3 regions of the Actinoplanes sp. CA-051413 genome follow, and region 2 is predicted to be linked to each of the others. Evidence: riboswitches for the same ligand, from Rfam matches in the RefSeq annotation. Region 2 holds a riboswitch; each other region holds the start of a gene.
What was found. Region 2 has a riboswitch for cyclic di-AMP ahead of ACQP2Y_RS27465 (transglycosylase family protein). Riboswitches for the same ligand answer to the same signal wherever they lie in the genome.

Region 1: another riboswitch for cyclic di-AMP. It lies ahead of ACQP2Y_RS10180 (C40 family peptidase); the one in region 2 lies ahead of ACQP2Y_RS27465 (transglycosylase family protein).
Region 3: another riboswitch for cyclic di-AMP. It lies ahead of ACQP2Y_RS07135 (NlpC/P60 family protein); the one in region 2 lies ahead of ACQP2Y_RS27465 (transglycosylase family protein).

The regions. Positions count from the first base shown of each region.
Region 1 covers NZ_CP192100.1:2,125,629-2,132,517, forward strand. The annotation lists gene aroA (3-phosphoshikimate 1-carboxyvinyltransferase) at 1-289, shown strand, start outside; gene ACQP2Y_RS10165 (TVP38/TMEM64 family protein) at 1,059-1,808, opposite strand; gene ACQP2Y_RS10170 (type 1 glutamine amidotransferase) at 1,866-2,582, opposite strand; gene ACQP2Y_RS10175 (MurT ligase domain-containing protein) at 2,572-3,792, opposite strand; cyclic di-AMP (ydaO/yuaA leader) riboswitch at 4,316-4,436, shown strand; gene ACQP2Y_RS10180 (C40 family peptidase) at 4,443-5,255, shown strand; gene mraZ (division/cell wall cluster transcriptional repressor MraZ) at 5,716-6,147, shown strand; gene rsmH (16S rRNA (cytosine(1402)-N(4))-methyltransferase RsmH) at 6,399-6,889, shown strand, end outside.
Region 2 covers NZ_CP192100.1:5,810,241-5,817,129, forward strand. The annotation lists gene ACQP2Y_RS27445 (LacI family DNA-binding transcriptional regulator) at 142-1,179, shown strand; gene ACQP2Y_RS27450 (hypothetical protein) at 1,215-1,616, shown strand; gene secD (protein translocase subunit SecD) at 1,667-3,886, shown strand; gene ACQP2Y_RS27460 (SAM-dependent methyltransferase) at 3,990-4,784, shown strand; gene ACQP2Y_RS27465 (transglycosylase family protein) at 4,840-5,466, opposite strand; cyclic di-AMP (ydaO/yuaA leader) riboswitch at 5,471-5,615, opposite strand; gene ACQP2Y_RS27470 (GNAT family N-acetyltransferase) at 5,789-6,646, opposite strand.
Region 3 covers NZ_CP192100.1:1,498,704-1,505,592, forward strand. The annotation lists gene ACQP2Y_RS07110 (hypothetical protein) at 1-245, opposite strand, end outside; gene ACQP2Y_RS07115 (nucleotidyltransferase) at 247-831, opposite strand; gene ACQP2Y_RS07120 (dTMP kinase) at 959-1,807, shown strand; gene ACQP2Y_RS07125 (SDR family NAD(P)-dependent oxidoreductase) at 1,804-2,484, opposite strand; gene ACQP2Y_RS07130 (sigma-70 family RNA polymerase sigma factor) at 3,034-4,035, shown strand; gene ACQP2Y_RS07135 (NlpC/P60 family protein) at 4,121-5,047, opposite strand; cyclic di-AMP (ydaO/yuaA leader) riboswitch at 5,094-5,228, opposite strand; gene ACQP2Y_RS07140 (DUF3817 domain-containing protein) at 5,438-5,764, opposite strand; gene ACQP2Y_RS07145 (hypothetical protein) at 5,806-6,258, opposite strand; gene ACQP2Y_RS07150 (DUF6158 family protein) at 6,348-6,605, shown strand; gene ACQP2Y_RS07155 (DUF1360 domain-containing protein) at 6,622-6,889, shown strand, end outside.

The sequences.
Region 1 (6,889 bases), 3.7 Mb from region 2:
GACCCGGGTGCGGGGGATCGGCTTCATCCGCGGCAAAGAGACAAATCGGGTGGCGGCGGTGGTGACCGAGCTGCGCCGGGCGGGGATCGACGCGGTGGAGGACGAGGACGGCTTCACGATCCGTCCGGGGGCGCCGCGGCCGACTCGGTTCGCCACGTACGAGGACCACCGGATGGCGATGAGTCTGTCGCTGCTGGGGTTACGGTCGCCGGGGATCGAGATCGCTGACCCGGGTTGCGTGGCCAAGACGTACCCGCACTTCTTCACCGACCTCGCCGCCTTGAGCTGACCCCGCCGCCTACCCTGCCTCCGCTGACCAGGCTGCTGCCCGCTGCACCAAGGTTGCCTGAGTTGGGGTGCTTGATCGGCCATCGCTGACCCAGCGGCACAGGCTGCTGCCCGCCTGCACCCGCGTTGCCTGAGTGGGGGCAGCGTGACCCACGTGGTGTTGGAGATCTTGGTAGCCGATGGCTCCTATAGCGGCCAAAAATATAAAGGTCTGCCGGTGCCAACCGCAGGGCCCGGCTGGCGGCTCCGCCTGACCTGCTCCGGCCGCGCGCGCGGCAGGGGCGGTATGAACGCCTGAGGTGGCATGGACGCCTGGGGCATTGTGGGCGGCTTGGGTGATGTGGGCACCGGGGCGGTGGGCCGCTGGTCGCCGGCGCTAGGTCCCTGGCGCTGAGCCGCTGAGCCGCTGAGCCGCTGAGCCGCTGGGCGCTGAGCGCTGAGCGCTGAGCGCTGGGGACTGGGCGTTGGGCGGCTGTGCGTTGTGCGTTGTGCGCTGTGCGCTGGGCGCTGTGCGCTGTGCGTTGGGCGGCGGGCCGCCGGGCCGGGGGCCGTTGGCGGCTGGGTGTTGGGCGGCTGGGCGTTGGGGGCGCTTGGCTGCCAGGCCCGTTGAGGTGCGGAGCTTGATCGAGTCGCCGGAAGGGCCGCGTTGTCACGAAGTAGGACCTGCGCCCGGGAGCGTTTCTAGCGCTGGGGCGGGGGACGACGGGTCAAAGGAGAACGGCCCGCCACGAATGCGGCGGGCCGTGCGCCGTTTCTCCAGCTGCGTTGGCTCAGGCGGCCGCAGCGACCGCAGCCGCGGCGTCGCGGCGGGCGGCCAGGCGCCACCGCAGCACGATAGTCGTCGTCAGGCCGATCCCGATCGCCGCCGGTGCCAGCGTCAGCGGGTTCATCGAGCCCGGCGAAGCCACCGCCGCGCCGATCACCGCGTACGAAACCGCGGACGGCACAGATGCCAGCGTCGTGCCGAGCAGGTAGCGCTTGCGGCACACCGATGTCGTGCCGTAGGCGTAGCCGATCAGGCCGAACGGGGCCAGCGGGAGGAAGCGGACCAGCAGCACCGCCGACAGGCCGCGGCGGTTCAGCCAGCCGTCCAGGCGGTCCAGTTTGCCGCCCGCCCGCGCGCCCAGGGCGCCTCGGCCGGCCCAGCGGCCCGCGTAGTAGGTCGCCACCGCGGCGATGATGGCCGCGGCCAGGGCGGTGGCCGCGCCGGTGGCCGGGCCGAGCAGGGCGCCGCAGGCCAGCGTGATTGCGGTACGGGGGACGAGCACCGACAGGAGCAGGCCGCCCACCACCGCGATGGCGACGGCTGCCGCCGGGCCGAAGCCCACGACCGAGTCCGCGATGGCCTGCAACGGCAGGACCGCGGCCGCCACGCCGAGTGCGGCAATGACGGCGGCGAGGATGCCGACGCGGGTGAACCGGCGCCGCCAGCCGAGCGGGGTCGTCGGGTGCTGCGTGCTGACCTGAGGGTCCGTGGCGGGGGTGGTGATGCCCCGCGGGGCGATCAGGGTGTCAGTCATGCAGGCGTACCCCTAAAGTCTCGTCGGTCCAGGTCTGGTGATCGGCGCCTGCAGTGCTCAGGCGGCGCCTGCCGCGGCGAGCCGCTCGCCTCTGAGCCGGTCGGCCCAGGTGTCGTCGAGCGCTTGAAGACTATCCGCGCCGATCGCCCAGCGCAGTAGCAGATCGGCTATCGCTGGGTTGCGGGCCAGCGCCGGGCCGTGCGCGTAGGTGCCGAGGATCTTGCCGTGCCAGGCGCCCTCGGTCTGGCCGTCGTTGCCGACGCCGGCGGTCACCCGGGCCAGTGGTGCCACTCCGGGACCCAGGTGGGTCCGGCCGCCGTGGTTCTCGAATCCGGTCAACGGGGGCAACCCTAGCCGGGGATCGATGTCGCCGCGAACCTCACCCACCGCGCGTGTCTCGCCCCGGTCCGAGCTGAGGTCGAGCAGGTCCAGGCCGGCGCACTTGGCGCCCTTGGCGAAGAACGAGCTGCCGAACAGCTGGTAACCGGCGCACACGGCGAGCACGGCCGCGCCCTGGTGGACGGCCCGGTGCAGGCCGCCGTCGGCGATCAGCCGCTGGGCGGCCAGCGCCTGCGGGCCGTCCTCGCCGCCGCCGATCAGGTAGATGTCGGCGGTGGTGGGCATGGCCTGGTCCGAGCGGACCTCGTACGTCTCCACCGGGATGCCCCGCAGCGCGGCGCGGCGGCCGAGGATCAGCAGATTCCCCCGATCGCCGTACGTGGAGAGCAGGTCCGGGTAGATCCAGACGATCCGCAGGGTGCTCTCAGTTGACACGGTCCAACTCCGCTCGGATGTCCTGGAACGCCGTGTAGTTGGCGATCACTTCTAGCCGGCCGGGCGGGCTGGCCTGCACCGCCTCGTCGAAGGTATGCACGTGCCGGAAGGCGACATCGTTCACTTCCAGCCGGACCGCCAGGTCGTAGGCCCGGTCGCCGGTGATCAGCACCTGCCGGCCGCGCAGCGGGGAGAAGTCGACGTCGTAGAGCCAGGACGTGTCGAAGCCGTCGGGGTCGCGGGCGTTGATCGACAGCAGGGTGGGGGCCACCTCGGCCATGTCGAACGCCTCGAGCCAGCTGGCCGGGTTCTTGGCCAGCAGCAGCCGGATGTTGCGGCCGTCGCGTTCCACCTGGGCGTAGCGGCCTGCCACCGACGAGACGCCGGCCAGCCGGGGGACGGCCTCTATCGGGCGGACGCCGAACTCGGCGGCCACGGCCAGCGCGGTGGCGGCGTTGCCCAGGTTGACGTGCCCGGGCAGCTGGAGCTTGACCAGGTGCCAGTCGCCGCGGGGGTCGATGACGCCGTCGTCCTCGACGGTCCACTGGGCCTGCGGGCGGCGCAGCGGGCACCCGGTGCAGCGCCAGTCGCCGTTGGCGCGTTCGATCGGGGAGCCGCACTCCGGGCAGACGAACGAGTCGTCGTGCCAGCGCTGGCCGGCGCTGAACCAGACGACGTGCTCGGTGTTGACCGCCGCCCAGACCACCATCGGGTCGTCGGCGTTGGCGACCACGTGCACGTCGGGGTGGGCGGCCAGGGCGGTCCGCCACATCTGGGCCATCATGGCGACTTCCTTGGCCCGGTCGAGCTGGTCGCGGGAAAGGTTGAGCAGTGCCACCACCCGCGGGGTGGTCTCGTCGATGACCCGGGCCAGGTAGTGCTCGTCGACCTCGAGCACCGCGAACGGGGTGGCACCGGCCTTGGCCAGGGCCGAGGTGTGCCCGGTGGGCATGTTGGCGCCGAAGGAGTTGGTGGCGACCGGGCCCAGCACGCCGAGGGCGGCCGCGGTGAACCGGGTCGTGGTCGTCTTGCCGTTGGTGCCCGAGACCAGCGCGATCGCGCGGCCGGCGGCGAGGTTCTTCAGCAGGTCAGGATCGATCTTGAGACCGATCCACCCGCCGATCACCGAGCCGTCGCCGCGGCCGGCCGCCCGTGAGAGCGCCGCAGCGGTTCGCGACACGGAGGTCGCGACCTTGGCCCGTAGGGGCATCTTCCCGTCCGTCACGGCGACGAGGGTACCGGAAACGGACACTACGTCGAGTGGCCCCGGGGTCTGTCCAGGGGTATCCGCCGCCGGGCCGCCCCCTCGGCCGAACGGATGATCTCCACTACGCCGCCTGTCGCCGAGTTTGCGCCGGTGGGGGCGTTTACGGTCACATTCTCCCGACCTCGGTCCGGCCCATGATCGACCCCGATGGGGCTTTTTATGTGTTGTGTTTCACCCGTAACCTTCGACCCAAAGTGATCATCCCATCACCAGGTGCACCGGCATTTGTCACGGCCTGGTTACAAACCGGACAGCGATCCACGTGCCAAATACGGAGAGTAGTCGAGCGGAGCCCTGCAGTCCGCCGGGAAATCGGGTAGCAAGGGTGAGCCGGTGAGCGCCCGCTCGCCGCTCGCACCGCATCGGACCACGCCGAGCCCTGCCCCGGTCCGGGTGGCGCGACCACACGCACGCGAACAACAACACAGGCATACGGGGGCAGGGACGGGGGACCCAGATTCGGTCCACGGGGCACGCGCCACTTGCGGCGTACCGCGGGGATCTTGGGGTGAAGCCACCATCGGTGGCCGGGCAACCTTCCCGCCCGAACCCGACAGCTAACCTCGCAGGCGTGCCGGAGGGATATCTCTACCGTGCACGAAAGCACCTCGCACCGGCGTCGTCGTACCGTTGGCACCGGTCCCATCGCTCTGTCCCTGGGTCTCAGCCTCGCGGCCAGCCAGCTGATCGGCACCCCGGCGGCCTCCGCCGCTCCGGCGCCCGTCACGGCGGCCGCGGCGGCAGCCGTCAAGCCCAAGCTCACGAACTCCTACAACAGGAGGGCAGTGAAGAAGGGTCAGACGGTCCGGGTGACCGCGAAGCTCATCAACCCGAAGACCGGCAAGGGCGTCAAGGGCGCCAAGGTCAGGCTGCAGATCCGTGGCGGCAAGGCGTGGAAGACCTGGGTCACCCGGTCGACCGACGCCAAGGGTGGCGTCTCGATCCTGACCAAGCCCGGCTCGTCGCTGTACTACCGCACCGTCTTCTCTGGCGGCAAGGGCTACACCGCGGTGCGCAGCGGCCAGACCAAGATCACCGTGCGCGTCACCCAGAACAAGGCGGCCAAGGTGCTGGCCGAGGCGGCCAAGCACAAGGGCGCGCCGTACAAGTTCGGTGCTTCCGGTCCGAACCGGTTCGACTGCTCCGGCTACACCATGTACGTCTACAAGAAGGCCGCCGGTAAGAAGCTGCCGCACAAGGCCAACTCGCAGCAGCGGTACGGCAAGGCCGTCGGCAAGGGCAGCAAGAAGGCCGGCGACCTCCTGGTCTTCCGTTCCGGCTCCTACGGCACCCACGTCGGCATCTACGCCGGCGGCGGGTACATGTGGGCCGCCCCGCACACGGGTGACAAGGTCAAGAAGCAGAAGGTCTACGGCAAGAACTACGTCGTGCGCCGCCTCGTCTGAGTTCCGCTCAGCGGTACGGTCAACGGCAGCACCAGTAAGAGCAGTACGACAGTTCAGTGGGGCGCGACCCGGTACGGGGTCGCGCCCCACTGTCATGTCCGCTCCACTTTCTCCTCCACTTTCCTCCCCGATGAGGTGCCCAAGGGCAGCCGCGCCTTCCCCAACGCCCGAATTCGGGGGACTTTCGTGCCCGGGTGGGCGGCATGTCGGAAAGTGGACCATGGTGCGGCCCGCCCGGCCCTCCACTTCCACCCCACCGGCTCTGACGTGCGGATACATCCGCGAATCGGGTTCGCGGAAGCCGTCATTCTGGTTGCGAGTGGAGGGAAGTGGAGTAGAGTGGAGCGCAGTGGCAGGGCCTGAGGAGGAGCTGAATCCGAGGGGATTTGCCGGCCCAGACGACAGGTGATCCGCACAGAGCTGGCTCTGCGGCGGCGCCCGGGGCAGGGGGGTTGGGCCGATGTTCCTCGGCACGCACACCCCGCGCCTGGACGACAAGGGCCGACTGATCCTTCCGGCGAAGTTCCGCGACGAGTTGGCGGGAGGTGTCGTGATCACCAAGGGGCAGGAGCGTTGCCTGTACGTCTTCCCGATGCCGGAGTTCCAGCGGATCGCCGACCAGCTGCGCGAACAGCCGGTCACCCACAAGGCCGCCCGGGCCTACAGCCGGGTGTTCTTCGCCAGTGCGCACGACGAGATCCCCGACAAGCAGGGCCGGGTCACCATCCCGGCGCATCTTCGGGAGTATGCGGCGCTGAACCGCGAGCTCGTGGTGATCGGGGCGAGCACGCGGGTGGAGATCTGGGACAAGCAGTCCTGGGAGCAGTACCTCTCGGCGAGCGAGGACGACTTCGCCGACATCGAGGAGGGGGTGCTGCCCGGCGGATTGTGAGGCGTGGCACCTGTGGGCCAGTGAAACGGCCCGGACGTCGCTGCCGCCGTACTGCGAGATCTCCAGCCGCTCCCGCTCCTGGCGCCTCTTCCCCGGTGCCAGGCGTGTGTCCGGTCGGGCGCGCCCGATGGCAACGGGCACGAGCGGATGGGGATCTGGCGGTACGGACAGACGACCGGGCTGTGCCGGCACCGGGGATCGGTGCGGGTCGGACCGGGTGAGCGCGGAAAGAGCAGGCAATGGGGGTCAGGATGGGCGAGCTTCGCGGCACACACGTGCCGGTGCTGCTCGAGCGCTGCCTCGAGTTGCTCGCCCCCGCGCTCGCGCTGCCGGGCGCGGTGCACGTCGACTTCACTCTGGGCCTGGGCGGGCACGCAGAGGCAGTGCTGGAACGGCACCCGGACGTGGTCCTGATCGGACTCGACCGGGACACCGAGGCGCTCGCGCACTCCCGGCAGCGGCTGGCGCGGTTCGCGGACCGGACCCACTTCGTGCACGCGGTCTACGACGAGCTGCCGGCGGTGCTGGCCGACCTCGGATACCGGCACTTCCACAGTGGCCTGTTCGACCTCGGTGTCTCGTCGCTCCAGCTGGACGAGCCGGACCGTGGGTTCGCCTACGCCCGGGACGCGCCGCTGGACATGCGGATGGACCAGTCGCGCGGGATCACCGCGGAGGAGGTCGTCAACGGCTACGAGCCCGGCGAGCTCGTCCGCATCCTGCGGGTGTACGGCGAGGAGAA
Region 2 (6,889 bases):
CCCGGATGTTTGCGTTAACATCACGCTCCGCGCGGGCTCCGCCTGCTGGTGTTCCATGGAGATGAGCGAAGTGATGTTTACGTAAACATCGGGGTGATAGTTTCACTGCGTTTCCGGCTCGTCAAGAAGGAGTTGCCAACGATGACCGCTGGCCGAACCCGCCGCCCGGCCCGAGGGGTCTCGATGGCGGACGTCGCCCGGCTCGCCGGCGTCTCGTCGCAGACGGTCTCGCGGGTGTCCACCGGGCACCCCAGCGTGGTCGAATCCACCCGCCAGCAGGTGCTGGCGGCCATGCGGCAGCTCGGTTACCGCCCCAACAGCGCCGCGCGGGCCCTGAAGCGGGGCGAGTTCCGCACCATCGGCGTCATCCTGTTCACCCTGGCGACCACCGGCAACAGCCGCACGGTCGAGGCCATCGCCGGCTACGCCGCCAAGGAGGGGTACGCGATCACGCTCATCCCGGTGGCGGCGCCCACTCAGGACGGCGTGCTGGGCGCGTTCAGCCGGCTCGGCGAGCTGGCGGTGGACGGCATTATCGTGATCATGGAAGTGCACCTGCTCGACGCGGCCAACCTCAACCTGCCGCCGGGCGTACAGGTCGTGGTGGTGGACTCCGACGCGGGCGACCGCTATCCCGTGGTCGACACCGACCAGGCCGACGGCGCCCGGCAGGCCGTACGGCACCTGCTGGAGCTGGGCCACGAGACGGTCTGGCACGTGACCGGGCCGGCGGAGTCGTTCGCCAGCGAGCGCCGCACCCAGGCGTGGCGCCGCACCCTGCTGGAGGCCGGCCGGACTGTGCCGCCGGTGCAGCGTGGTGACTGGACGGCCGATTCGGGTTACCGCGCCGGGCTGGTCCTGGCGGCCGAGGCGGAGTGCACCGCGGTGTTCGCCGCCAACGACCAGATGGCGCTGGGCCTGCTGCGGGCGTTCCACGAAAGCGGCCGGACCGTTCCGCGCGACGTGAGCATCGTCGGCTTCGACGACATCCCGGACTCGTCCTCGTTCATCCCGCCCCTGACCACGGTGCACCAGGACTTCGCCGAGGTGGGCCGGCGCTGCGTGCAGGGCCTGCTGCGGCAGATCCGCAAGGAGCCGGAAGGCCCGGGCACGGTGCTGGTCCCGACCCGCATGGTGGTGCGGAGCAGCACGGCTCCCCCGAGCTCCCGCCGCGAATGACCCCCGGCCGCGCGCGGCCACGGTACGGTGCAGCCATGTCGGCACAGGGCGCACCGCCCCCGGTGTGGTGGCGCCGGTGGGCGAGCCTGCCGGTCCTGCTGGCGCTGCTGTTCGCCACGACGGCCGTCGCCGCGTCCAGCGAGGCAGCGGCCGCGAGCGGCCCCGGCCGCGTACCGCCGGCCATCCAGGCTGTCACCGCGTCCGCGCAGCAGACCCTCGGTCAACGCCCGGACGTCCGGGTCGACGCCGGCAGCGGACTGGGCACTGCCGCCCCGCTGCTGCAGGTCCTCGGCTGGCTGCCGGCCCGGGCCGGCGCCGGGATCGCGGCGTGGTGGCACCGGCGGCAGGACGTCGACGGGCACCGGGCGCAGGCGCGCCGCGAGACGTATCAGGGCCGGGGTCCCCCGGGACGGCGTGCGGTAGACGCCCCGTCCTGACCCCGGCGCGCGGCATGGCGCGCCACCCTGCCTGAGGAGACAACCCCATCGTGACGCGCGCTACTGCCGCGCGCGCATTTCTCGCCCTTGTCGTGCTCGTCGTATCCGGGTGGCTCGTCGCCACCCGGCCGGCGCGGCTCGGGCTGGACCTGCGCGGCGGAACCCAGATCGTGCTCCAGACCCGTGACGGCGACCAGAGCAAGGCCGACGCCGCCACCACCGACCAGGCCATGGAGGTGCTGCGCCGGCGGGTCGACGAACTCGGCGTGGCCGAGCCGGGCCTGGTCCGCTCCGGCGACCGGCGGATCATCGTCGAACTGCCCGGCGTCACCGACCCGCGGGAGGCGGCCGAGGTCATCGGCCGTACCGCGCAACTGACCTTCCGGCCGGTCCTGGGACCGGCCGCCTCGCCCACCGCGGCTCCCGCGACCGGCGAGCTGGTCCGGCCCGATGAGCGCGGCAACCCGCTGCGGCTGGGGCCGGCGGCGCTGTCCGGCCGGCAGATCGACGGCGCGCAGGCCGGTGTTCAGCCGCCGGGTGGCTGGGAGGTGGCCGTCGACTTCGCCGGGGACGGCGCCCGGGACTGGCGGAAGCTGACCGCCGACGCCGCCTGCTCCCCCGTGGGCGACCCGGCCCGCCGGGTCGCCATCCTGCTCGACGACGAGGTGATCAGCTCGCCCGAGGTGAGCCCCGAGGCGACCTGCGAGGTCGGCTTCGCCGGGGAGGCCATGCGGATCACCGGATCGTTCACCGCGGCCGAGGCGCGCGATCTCGCCCTGCTGATCAGGGCGGGTGCGCTGCCCGTGCCGGTGGACATCATCCAGCAGCAGGTGGTCGGGCCCACGCTGGGCCGGCAGGCGATCGAGGCGTCGGCGCAGGCGGCGCTCATCGGGGCGCTCGCGACCATCGCGTTCATCGTGGCGGTGTACCGCCTGGTCGGTGCGCTGGCGGCGGTGGCGCTGGTCGCGTACGGGTTGATCTCCTACGCCGCGCTGCTGGCGGTCGGCGCCACCCTGACCCTGCCCGGCCTGGCCGGGTTCGTGCTCGCCATCGGGATGGCGGTCGACGCCAACGTGCTCGTCTTCGAACGGGCCAGAGAGGAGTACGCCGGCCGGCCCACCCTGCGCAGCGCGATCCGCGGCGGCTTCGCCCGGGCCTGGTCCGCGATCGTCGACTCCAACGTGACCACGCTGGTGGCCGCCGCCCTGCTGTTCCTGCTCGCCTCCGGCCCGGTACGCGGCTTCGGCGTCACCCTGGGCATCGGCGTGCTGGCGTCCATGTTCACCGCGCTGGTGCTGACCCGGCTGCCGGCCGAGGCCCTGTTGCGCCGGCGGTGGCTGGTCGTGCGCCCACGGTGGAGCGGCATCGCCCACGCCGGCCGGGTCCGCCGGGCGATCGAGTCCCGCGGCCCGGACCTGATGCGCCGCCGGCGACTGTGGCTGGCCGTCTCGGCGGCGGCGGTGCTGCTCTCCATCGGCGGCGTCGCCACCCGCGGGCTGAACCTCGGCGTCGAGTTCACCGGCGGCCGCATGGTCGAGTACGCCACCAGCCGGCCACTGTCGACCGACGCGGCCCGGGCAGCCGTGGAAGCCGCGGGCGTCGACCGGGCCGTGGTCACCCAGGTCGGCCAGGGCAACGTCTCGGTGCGGGCGGGCGCCTTCGACGACGCCACCGAGCAACGCGTACGCGCCTCGCTCGGCACGGCCGGCGGCGGGGACATACAGCAGTTACGGGACGACAAGGTCGGGCCCAGCCTCGGCGCCGAGCTGCGGGACAAGGCGCTGCTCGCGGTGGCGATCGCTCTCGGCGCGCAGCTCGCGTACCTGTCGGTGCGGTTCCAGTGGCGCTGGAGTGCGGCGGCGGTGCTGGCGATGGTCCACGACGTGGTCATCCTCATCGGGGTGTTCGCCTGGCTCGGCAAACCCGTCGATGGCGTGTTCCTGGCCGCGGTGCTGACCGTGGTCGGCTACTCGGTCAACGACTCGGTGGTGGTCTTCGACCGGATCCGGGAACTGGTCCACGGCCAGCGCAAGATCAGCCCCAGGCTGCGGGTGCCGTTCGCGCGGCTGGCCAACACGGCGTGCCTGCAGACGGTCCCGCGTACGGTCAACACCGGGCTCGGGGCGGTGTTCATCCTGGCCGCCCTGGCCACCCTGGGCGGGGCGTCGCTGGTGGACTTCGCCGTGGCGCTGCTGGTGGGGATCGTGGTGGGCACGTACTCGTCGGTGTTCCTGGCCACGCCGCTGGCGATCACCTTCCGGTCCCGCTGACCCGGGGCAGCGGGGTGGGCGCCGCCGTGCGCCCACCCCGCTGCTTCTCGGAGTAGGGTTCCCGCCACCGATCGATGCCGCCGGCAGCGGAAGGACGAGCCCGATGACGGATCCCGCGCAGCTCAACGCAGACCTGCCGCACTCCGCGCGGGTCTGGAACTACCTGCTCGGCGGCAAGGACAACTTCGCGGCGGACCGGGAGGCGGCCGACTACGCCGTCAGGCTGATGCCCGAGCTCGTGCTGTCGGCCCGGGCCAACCGGCAGTTCCTCGGCCGGGCCGTGCGGTTCCTGGCCGGCGAGGGCCGGATCCGCCAGTTCCTGGACGTCGGCACCGGGCTGCCCACCGCCGACAACACCCACGAGGTGGCCCAGGCGGTCGCCCCGGACGCCCGCGTCGTCTACGTCGACAACGACCCGCTGGTCCTGACGCACGCCTGCGCGCTGCTGACGAGCAGCCCCGAGGGGGCCACCGACTACCTCGCGGCCGACGTCCGCGATCCGCAGGCCATCCTCCGGGCCGCCGCCACCACACTGCACTTCGAGCGACCCACCGCCGTGGTGCTGTCCGGCATCCTCAACTTCGTCATGGACGACGCCGAGGCCCGGTCGGTCGTCGAGCAGTTCATGGCCGCGGTGCCCGCCGGCAGCTACCTGTTGATCTCGCATCCGACCACGGAGGTCAACGGCGAGGCCGTCGAGGCGTCGATGCGGCAGTGGAACGAGAGCGGCGCGGCGCCGATCAGGACCCGCACCATCGAGGAGATCCGCGGCTTCTTCGACGGGCTGGAGCTGCTCGACCCCGGCGTCGTGACCTGCACGGCCTGGCGGCCGGACCCGCGGCACCCCGGCATCACCGAGGTCGTGTCCGAGTTCGTCGCGGTGGGCCGCAAGCCCTGAGCACCGGTGGGGGGGCCCGGCTGCCCCACGGGGGCAAGGCAGCCGGGCCGGCTCATCACAGCGACAGGCGCTGACCGGGGAAGATCAGGTTGGGGTTGCCGCCGAGCTGCGCCCGGTTGAGCTGGTACAGCGCCCGCCAGCCGCCCTTGACGTGCTGGGCCGCCGCGATCTTGGCGAGCGTGTCACCGGACTTCACCGTGTAGTGCCGGCCGGTGGCCTTGACCGACGTGCGCTTGGTCGCCGCCGACTTCTTGTGCGTGGTGGTACGCGACGCCGTGGCCTTCTTGCCGCTCGACGAGGAACCGCCGGTGTTCTTCGCCTGGTAGGACTTCGACGAGCCGGCCTTCTTGCCACACACCGGCCACGCGCCGATGCCCTGGCCGTCGAGCACCTTCTCGGCGATGCGGATCTGCTCCGCGCGGCTCGCCTTGTTGGCGGTGCTCGCGTACTTGCCGCCGCCGTACGCCTTCCACGTGCTGCGGCTGAACTGCAGGCCACCGTAGTAGCCGTTACCGGTGTTGATGCTCCAGTTGCCACCGGACTCGCACTGCGCGATCGCGTCCCAGTTGACACTGGACTGCGCCGCGGCCGGAGAGGCCGGGCCCAGCAGAGCGACGGTGCCCGCGGCACCGGCCACGACCAGGCCGAGGGCGCGCAGGGACTGCTTGTGGATCTGTGCCATCGAGTGAACCTCCACGCCTGCGAGGTCAGCTGTCGGGTTCGGGCTGAGGTTGCCCGGCCGCTGTGGTGCCGCGGCTTCACCCCGAGGCGCGCGGTGAGCGCGCCGGAGAACCTGTGGGTCCCCCGCTCCATGCCTGAGTTGAGTTCCCAGCCCGGTCGGCGGCAGGACTCGGCGTTACCGACCGCGGGGCCCGCGTCAGCGGACCGGCCGACGGTAACCACGTTCCCCGCCGCGGAGCCAACCTCCGGGGGCCTAACGTGACGTTGTTCTCAGCTTTTGCCCACTTTTGATCTTGGCCAGAATCGGGGCAAGACGGTCAATATCACCGGCCGTACTCCCCGGGGCCGCGGGTGAGGACGTACCAGCCGTCACGGTCGAAGCCGGCGAAACGCAACCGGTCGGCGAGCAGGGTGCTCAGCGTCTCCCGTACGGCGACCCGCCAGTCCTTGGCCGCACCCGGAGCCCGGCGGCGCAGACTCTCGATGTCCTCCGGCACAGCCACCACCACGGTCTGCCCCCGGAACGAGCCCGGCACCGGCCCACCGGTGCCCGAACGGCGCAGCGCCACGGTGGCCGTCGGCGTCCGCACGCAGCGCACCGGCTTGCCGGCGCTGGCGGAGACGACCGCCGGGGCGGCGAGGTCCCAGCGCACCATCAACCGGTCGCTGTCGTCGTCGCCGTTGATCCGGTCGTGCATCGGGCCGTAGAAGTTCGCCAGGTACTCCGTCGGCACCGCGCCCAGCTTGGCCAGGTTGAAGTAGGCGTTGCGGGCCACCAGCGGGTCGAACGTCCAGCTGATCGTGCTGATGCCGCGCTGCAGGGCCCAGACCCGCTGGTGCTGCTTGAGCGCGAAGCCGACGTTGCGTCCGGCCGCGGTGGCGGACACCCCGGCGATGTGGCTGTGCAGCTCGCGCTCGCCCGGAGCGGCGAAGAACGCCACCGCGGCCCCGACCAGGGTGCCGCCGTCGAAGGCACCGGCCACGTAGTTGCCCGACTTCGCCAGCGCGCGCAGCAGCTCGGTGCTCAGCAGCGGGCCGCTCGCGTCGTCCTGCCAGATGCCGGCCAGCATCCGGTCCAGCGTGGTCAGCTCGGCCAGGCTGCTCACCGGGCGGACCAGCACCCGCGCGGCCCGCGCGGCCACCGTGGCCGCCTCCATCGCCGCCACGATCACCCTGCTCACGACGGCGGCTCCGGAGCGGACACGTCGGCGGCCGGGCCGGCGACGAGGGTCGCGAGATCCATGTGTGCTCACCTTCGGCGGTGACGGGTGTGCTCAGCGTAGGCCCCGGCCGGGCCGTCCGGGGGGCGTCCGAACCCTGAGGTCTACCCGTCTTGACCAGCCTTTCTCCCCGAAGGTCCAGAAAGGGTGGACATCAAGTGATCTCTTGCCGGCGGCCTCGCGTATCTTGACGTACCGGTCGGC
Region 3 (6,889 bases), 4.3 Mb from region 2:
TCCTCCACCTCGCTGGGCGCCGCGGCGCGCACGATGCCGATGTCGCAGGCGATCTCCACGTCCGGGAAGTTCGCCGTGATCTGCCGGCAGATCTCGTCGCGCCGCTGGGCGCTCTCCACCTCACCGCCGAGCACCAGCAGGTGCTCGCGGCGTTGCAGGGTGATGCCCTGCTCGGCGATCGCACCGTTCTCGGTGAGCAGGCGCTGGATCTCCGCCTCCACGTATTCGTCGAGCTGTGGTGTCATCTCAACCCCCCACTGTCAGACGTGCTTCCCCCGGCTGTGCGACCACGTCCAGGCGGTCGAGCAGGACCAGGAACGCCTCCGCGTACGGCGATTTCGCGGTCTCCTCGCGGACCCTGTCCCAGTCGATCTGCTCGCGCAGGGACCGGGCGACCGGCAGGCCGGTGGCGAAGTCGCAGTAGTGCTGGGTGTAGCTCAGCAGCTTGTGCACCATCAGCTGGGTCGCCGACAGCACGGGCATGTTGATCGCCTCGACCGGGCGCATCACGGTGTCCCGCAGCGTGGCGTCGGTCACCGGCGACTCGACCGGGCGGTAGATGAGGTCCACCATCCGGCCCTCGTCGAAGACCTTGACCAGCCAGTCCTCGGGCGGTTGCTCCACCTCGAAGCCGACCGCGGACAGCTCCTCGAGCGCCCGGGCCTTGTCCTGCTCGCGGATCAGGAAGTCGACGTCGTGATCGCTGGAATGCCCGCCGTGGGCGTAGACCGCGAAGCTGCCGCCGAGCGCGAACGGGACTTCCGCCTGTTTGAGCACGGAGGCAACCCGTTTGAGCGTGTTGACCAGGCCCTCGTCCACCCGGTGCGGCATGGCGGTCTCCCTGCGTCGATTGATGTGCGTTTGGCACTTCCGGTCTACCCGGAGCCGGATGCCTTCACACCAGCAGCACGGCTCGGGCCGGAACCGAGCGTGACTGGCCCGGGTACCGTTGGTGGGTATGGTCCCTGACCTCGGTTCCGCCCGCCCCGCTTTCGACGATCAGCACCCGGTCCAGCACCACTCGGTCACCGCCGTCCGCCCGCTGCGCACGGTGGCGCTGGTCGGCATCGACGGTTCCGGCAAGACCACCCAGGCCCACCAGCTGGCGACCGTCCTGGCCGCCCGGGGCCTGCCGGCGACGTACCGGCGCAACGCCGGCGGCCGCCGCTGGTTCGGCCGGCTGGCCACGGCGCTGGGCCGGCGCGACGGCGAGCACCTGCTCGGCCGCAAGGCGATGCTCTTCGTCGAGTCGGTGCTGCGCTGGCTCGCGATCCTGCGCACGCTGCTGCGCCGCACGGTCACGGGCGAAATCGCGATCATGGACAGGTACGCGGTCTGCCAGTACGCGAGCATCCGCGCGCACGCCAAGACCCCTCGCCCCGAGCGGCTGAACAGGGCCGAGCGCCGCGCCCGCCTGGCCTACCGGGTGTTCCCCGCCCCGGACGTGACGTTCCTGCTGGCCGTGGATCCCGCCGTCGCGTACGAGCGGATCGAGCGGCGCGGCTACGACCACGAGGAGATGGACTACCTGCGCGCGGCCACGGCTGCGTACGAGTCCCTGCCCGAGCACCCCACCTTCGTGGTGATCGACGCGAACGGCACCCCGGAGCAGGTGCAGCAGGCTCTGCTGGAGCACCTACGGGCGTGGATGCCGGTGCCGGCGGTGGTCCCGATGCCCCGGGTGCCGGCCGGCTCGCGAGGACCGGCGACGATGCTGGTGGCCCATGCCCGGGCGCTGCTGGTGACCGTGGCGACCCTGGCCGCGGCCGCCTCGGTGCTGACCTACCAGCTGGCCGAGGGTTTCTAGGCCCGGCCGTAGACGGGGATGGCGGCGCCGCTGGTCGGTGCCGAGCCGTCCCCGGCCAGGAAACCGATCACCTGGGCGATCTCGGCCGGGGTGACCCAGCGGGAGAAGTCGGCGGCCGGCTGGGCGGCCCGGTTGGCCGGCGTGTCGATGACGCTGGGCAGCACGGTGTTGCAGCGCACCCCGCTCTTCTTGTATTCGACGGCGACAGCGTTCGCGAAGGCCAGCACTGCGGCCTTGGCAGTCGCGTACCCGGCCGCTCCGGCGAACGGGGCGACCGCCGCGCGCGACGAGACGCACACCACCGAGCCGCCACCGGCTGCCACCAGGTGGGGCAGCGCGGCCGCGGTCACCAGGTACGTCGGGCGCAGGTTGGACCGCAGGATCGCCTCGAAGTCCTCGATCGGCGTCTCGTGCACCGGGCCGCCGCCGGCATATCCGCCGGCCAGGTTCACCACCGCGCGCAGGGGCGCACCGGGCTCGGCGGTCGCGACGGCCACCGCGTCGGCGACAGCGTCGGGGTGGGTCAGCTCAGCCGTGACCGAGAACACACCCTTGGGCAGCCGTTCGGCGCCCGCCCGGACCGGGGCGACGACGCGCCAGCCCTGATCGCGCAGCACCTCGAGGACGGCCCCGCCGAGCCCGCCCGCTCCACCCGTAACCAGCACACTGCGCTCCATACCGAGAACCGTAACGGTGTGTTTCGCATCACTGCCGTCGGGACTCGGTGGAACGGCCGGGGCGGCCCGCCGAACGGCCGTCATTCCCCGGAGGGTCACCCGTACGGGCGAGTGAACTGGGGCTTGTCGTGCCGCATCGTGGCAGGTGGTCCCGTTCGCGGTCGGCGGCGGGAGCTTTCGCCGTGGCGTTTGGGTCAAGCCGGACGGCAACCTGTCGATGCTGGACGTGAACCCAATCGGCTACCAGCCCGTACTGGGTAGTGATGAGCATCGCAGCGGAATCCGTGATGCCCGTCGCTGTGACGAAGAGGGGCCGATGGTGTCATGAAGCGGGCACAGGGTATGCGTCTCATCACGCATCCACCGGCGGGTGCTGCTCCGAATACCTCTGCGAGAGCCCTCTTCAGTAAGTATGCACGCGGCTCTCAGCTGATGCTCAGACACTCGTGACACTTTCGACTCACCAGCCGGAATCAGCGCAGGGCGCCAACTGTTCAGGTATGTGTCAGCACCGCAATGCATGAACTGCGGACGTTACGGGGAGGGCTGATGGACGCAGGTATTGCCCGTAACAGGGTTAGTGAAGGCAATGAGGGGACCGTGGGCAACGTGGAGAAGAACACCGTGATGAGGACCGACCAGGTCGCCGAGGAGCGCGACCTCGTCGGAGTCTACCTGCACGAAATCTCCCGGACGCCGCTGCTGGATGCTGCCAGGGAGGTCGACCTCTCCAAGGCAATCGAGGCCGGCCTCTACGCCGAGCACCTGCTCGACACCGGCGAGGTCCGTCGCGGCGTGAGCCGGGAAGAGCTGGAGCGGCTGGTCACCGAGGGCAAGCGGGCGAAGGATCTCTTCATTCGCGCCAACCTGCGACTGGTCGTGTCGATCGCCCGCCGTTACGTGCGCTCGGGCATGCCGATGCTCGACCTCATCCAGGAGGGCAACACCGGCCTCGTGCGCGCCGTCGAGAAGTTCGACTACGAGCGTGGCTACAAGTTCTCGACCTACGCGACGTGGTGGGTCCGCCAGGCCATCAGCCGGGCCATCGCCCAGCAGGAGCGCACCGTGCGCCTGCCCGTGCACCTGGTCGAGGACGTCAACCGGATGCGCAACGTCACCCGCCAGCTCGTCCGCGAGCTCGGCGCCGACCCGGAGCCTGCGCAGGTCGCCGCGGCGCTGGGCGTGACGGTGGAGCGCGTCACCGAGCTGACCCGCTGGGCCCAGGACACCGTGTCCCTGGACACCCCGGTGGGCGACGACGGCGACACCAACCTCGGCGACCTGGTCGCCGACAGCGATGCGCCGTCGCCCGAGGAGATCGTCCTGACCGCGCTGGAGCGTCAGCGCATCGAGGGACTGCTGAACCACCTCGACGACCGGTCGGCGGGCATCATGCGCGCCCGGTACGGCCTGGAGGACGGTCGCGAGCACTCGCTGACTGAGGTGGCGTCGCGGTTTTCGCTCTCTCGGGAGCGCATCCGCCAGCTGGAGATCCAGGCGCTCGGCCGGCTGCGTGAGCTGGCCCGGGCCGAGGGCCTGCAGGCCGCGTAAGGCAACCGCCAAGTACGGCGAAAGGCCGGTGACCCCCGAGGGGACACCGGCCTTTTCTCGTGCCTGCTGACTCAGGTCACCCGGCTCAGGTGACCCGGCCGTAGCCGTTCGGGGTCATGATGTCGATCGTGCGCTTCTTGACGGGCTGGCCCGCGCGGGAGGCGTCGATGATCTGGCCACCGCCGACATAGATGCCGACGTGTCCGTTGCTGCGGTAGAAGACCAGGTCGCCCGGCTTGAGCTCGGACCGCGAGATCCTGGTGGTCGCGCTGTACTGCGCGGCGGCGTTGTGCGGCAGCGACTTGCCGGCGGCCCGCCAGGCGGCGGAGGTCAGGCCCGAGCAGTCGTAACCGTTCGGCCCGTCCGCGCCGTAGTCGTACATGACGCCGAGGGCGTTGTAGGCGAAGGTGACAGCCTTACCGGCGGAGCCCGCGATGGACGGGATGTTGCCGGTGTACTTGCTGGACTTCTCGGTGGGAGAGCCGTAGGCGGCGGTGCGCATCGCGTACAGCTTCTTGAGGTCGCCCTCGATCTTCTTCTTGCGCGCGTTGAGGGCCTTGGCCTCGGCTTCCTGCTTCTTCTGGGTCGCCTTGAGGGCGGCCTGGCGCTCGGCGAAGTTCTCCGTCGTCGCGCGGTACTCCGCGATGTCGCGGCCGCGGCTGCGGGAGATCTGCTCGAGGATGCTCATCCTGTCCATGAGGTTGTCCGCGCCCTCGAGCACGACGTTCATGGTGCCGATGTTGCCGGTCTTGTACGCCGACGCCGCGATCGCGTCCATCTGCGTGCCGGCGGCCTCCAGCGCGGCCTTGGCCGGGGCCAGCGACGCGGCCAGCTTCTTTTCCTGGTCCTTGGTCTGCTTGAGGCTGATGTTCATCTTGTTGTACGACTCGACGACGTCCTCGAGCTGATCGGACGCCTTGTCGATCTTCTTCGTCAGCTCACTCGTCGACGGTTCCGCGTGTGCGGCGGTCGCGGTGGTGCCGGTGATCGCGATCGCCAGGGCGGCAACCACCAGCGCACGGAGCCTCGTGCGGGCGTGTGGCAACGGTTTGTGCCTTTCTTCCGCTCGGGCCGCCTACCGGGTTAGCTGACGGGTTCGGGGCGGGAAGAAGGCCCCTACCGCTCGCGCGGATTCACCCCGGTGCTGCTTCGGTTGGTTCCCCGGTTCGTCGTGGCGGAGGCGGTGACCGTGGGGGATCTGGTCGTCCGTTTCCGCCGGCGAGGATTCGGCGGCGTTGGCCGGCGCCACCGAGGGTGTGGCTGCGGACCGGACCAACCGCATTAACTTATCGGCGCGCGGCATTAACACAAGAGCCCGAAGAGTGACTTGCGCCAATGATCACAAATAAGAGAATGATCCCGATAACGGCGGGCAACAAATCCGTTCCGCAGCGTTACTTTCCTACTCTGCCATGGCCGGCGGGGAAGTGCGGGCGGCCGGGACCCACTTGTGCGAGACGACCCGTTCGGCCCAGAAGGAGAAGAACGGGATCGTGCCGGCCAGCATCACCAGCAGCATCCGGCCCAGCGGCCAGTGCGCCCGGCGGCTCAGGTCGAAGGCGGCGACCAGATAGACCATGTACAGGAAGCCGTGGATCGGGCCGATCGCGGCCACCACGGTGTCGTTGTCACCCAGGTACTTCAGCGGCATGCCGACCAGCACGAGCGCGATCAGGACCACGCCGACGATCCAGGCGATGATCCGGTAGCGGGTGAGGGCTCCCTGCATAGTGCACGTCCTTGAACTCGCTGGAACTCGACGGTCTGGACTCAGCCGGCGCTGGCGCGACGGCCGGGATAGTCGCTCGGCCGGGCTCCGGGGTGGGCGGCCAGCCAGCTGAGGTAGTCGTTGTAGGCGGCCAGCTCGGGATCGTCGTCGTCGGCCGGCGCCACCTGCGCCACCGGCACGCGGACCGGGCGGCGCACGGTCACCGGGGCATCCTGGCGCGGCACGGGCGGCTGCTCCTCCGGTTGTGGCTCCGCCTCCGCCGGTCCGTCCTGCTCGGCGGCGCGGGCCGCGCGGCGCTCCTGCTGGACCTCGCGGAACCAGATGAACACCACGAAGAGGGCGAACACCGGCCATTCGAAGGTGTAGCCCCAGCTGAGCGAATTGCCGCCGGTGGCCCGGCTGAACTGCCACCAGCCCAGGGCCAGGAAGCCGGCCACGAGCACGAGCGCCAGGATGTGGCGCGCGATCCACGCGGGGGTCCACAGCCCTTTCATGTCCCTCAGCGTACCGGCGGGTTTGGCGGCAGGGCGCACGGGCAACCGTTGCAGCAAGTACTTCAGCGACCGAGGAAGGGAGCGCCGTCATGACCGACGCCCGGCTCGACTCCGCCGGCGACGAGACCGTCGTCTCCGAGAACGGCATCGACCCCGCGGGGCTGGCCGACGACGATCTGTTCCGTGAGCTGGCCAGCCTGCACCGCACCCGGCTGCAGACGCTGCGGCACGGGCCCGACGCCGCCCTGGCCAACCACCTGCGGCGGACCGAGGAGCTGGAGAACGCGTACCTGTCCCGGTACCCCGGCCGTGAGGTCGATCCGGGCCGGCTCACCCAGGACTTCTGAGAGGACCCCGGACTTCATGATCTCCTCGGTACGCGGCCGGCTGAACCGGCTGCGGCGGGACTATGCACCTCACGAGCACCGGCCGCTGGACGGCTATGTCGCGACGATGGGGGCGTTCGGACTGCTCGCCGGCAGTCTGGCCGCCGCCGCCAAGCTGACCGCGAAGCCGGTACCGGACCGGCCGGCCACCGCCGACATCGTGTTGATCTCCATCGCGACGCACAAGCTGAGCCGGCTGATCGCCAAGGACGCGATCACCAGCCCGCTGCGCGCGCCGTTCACCC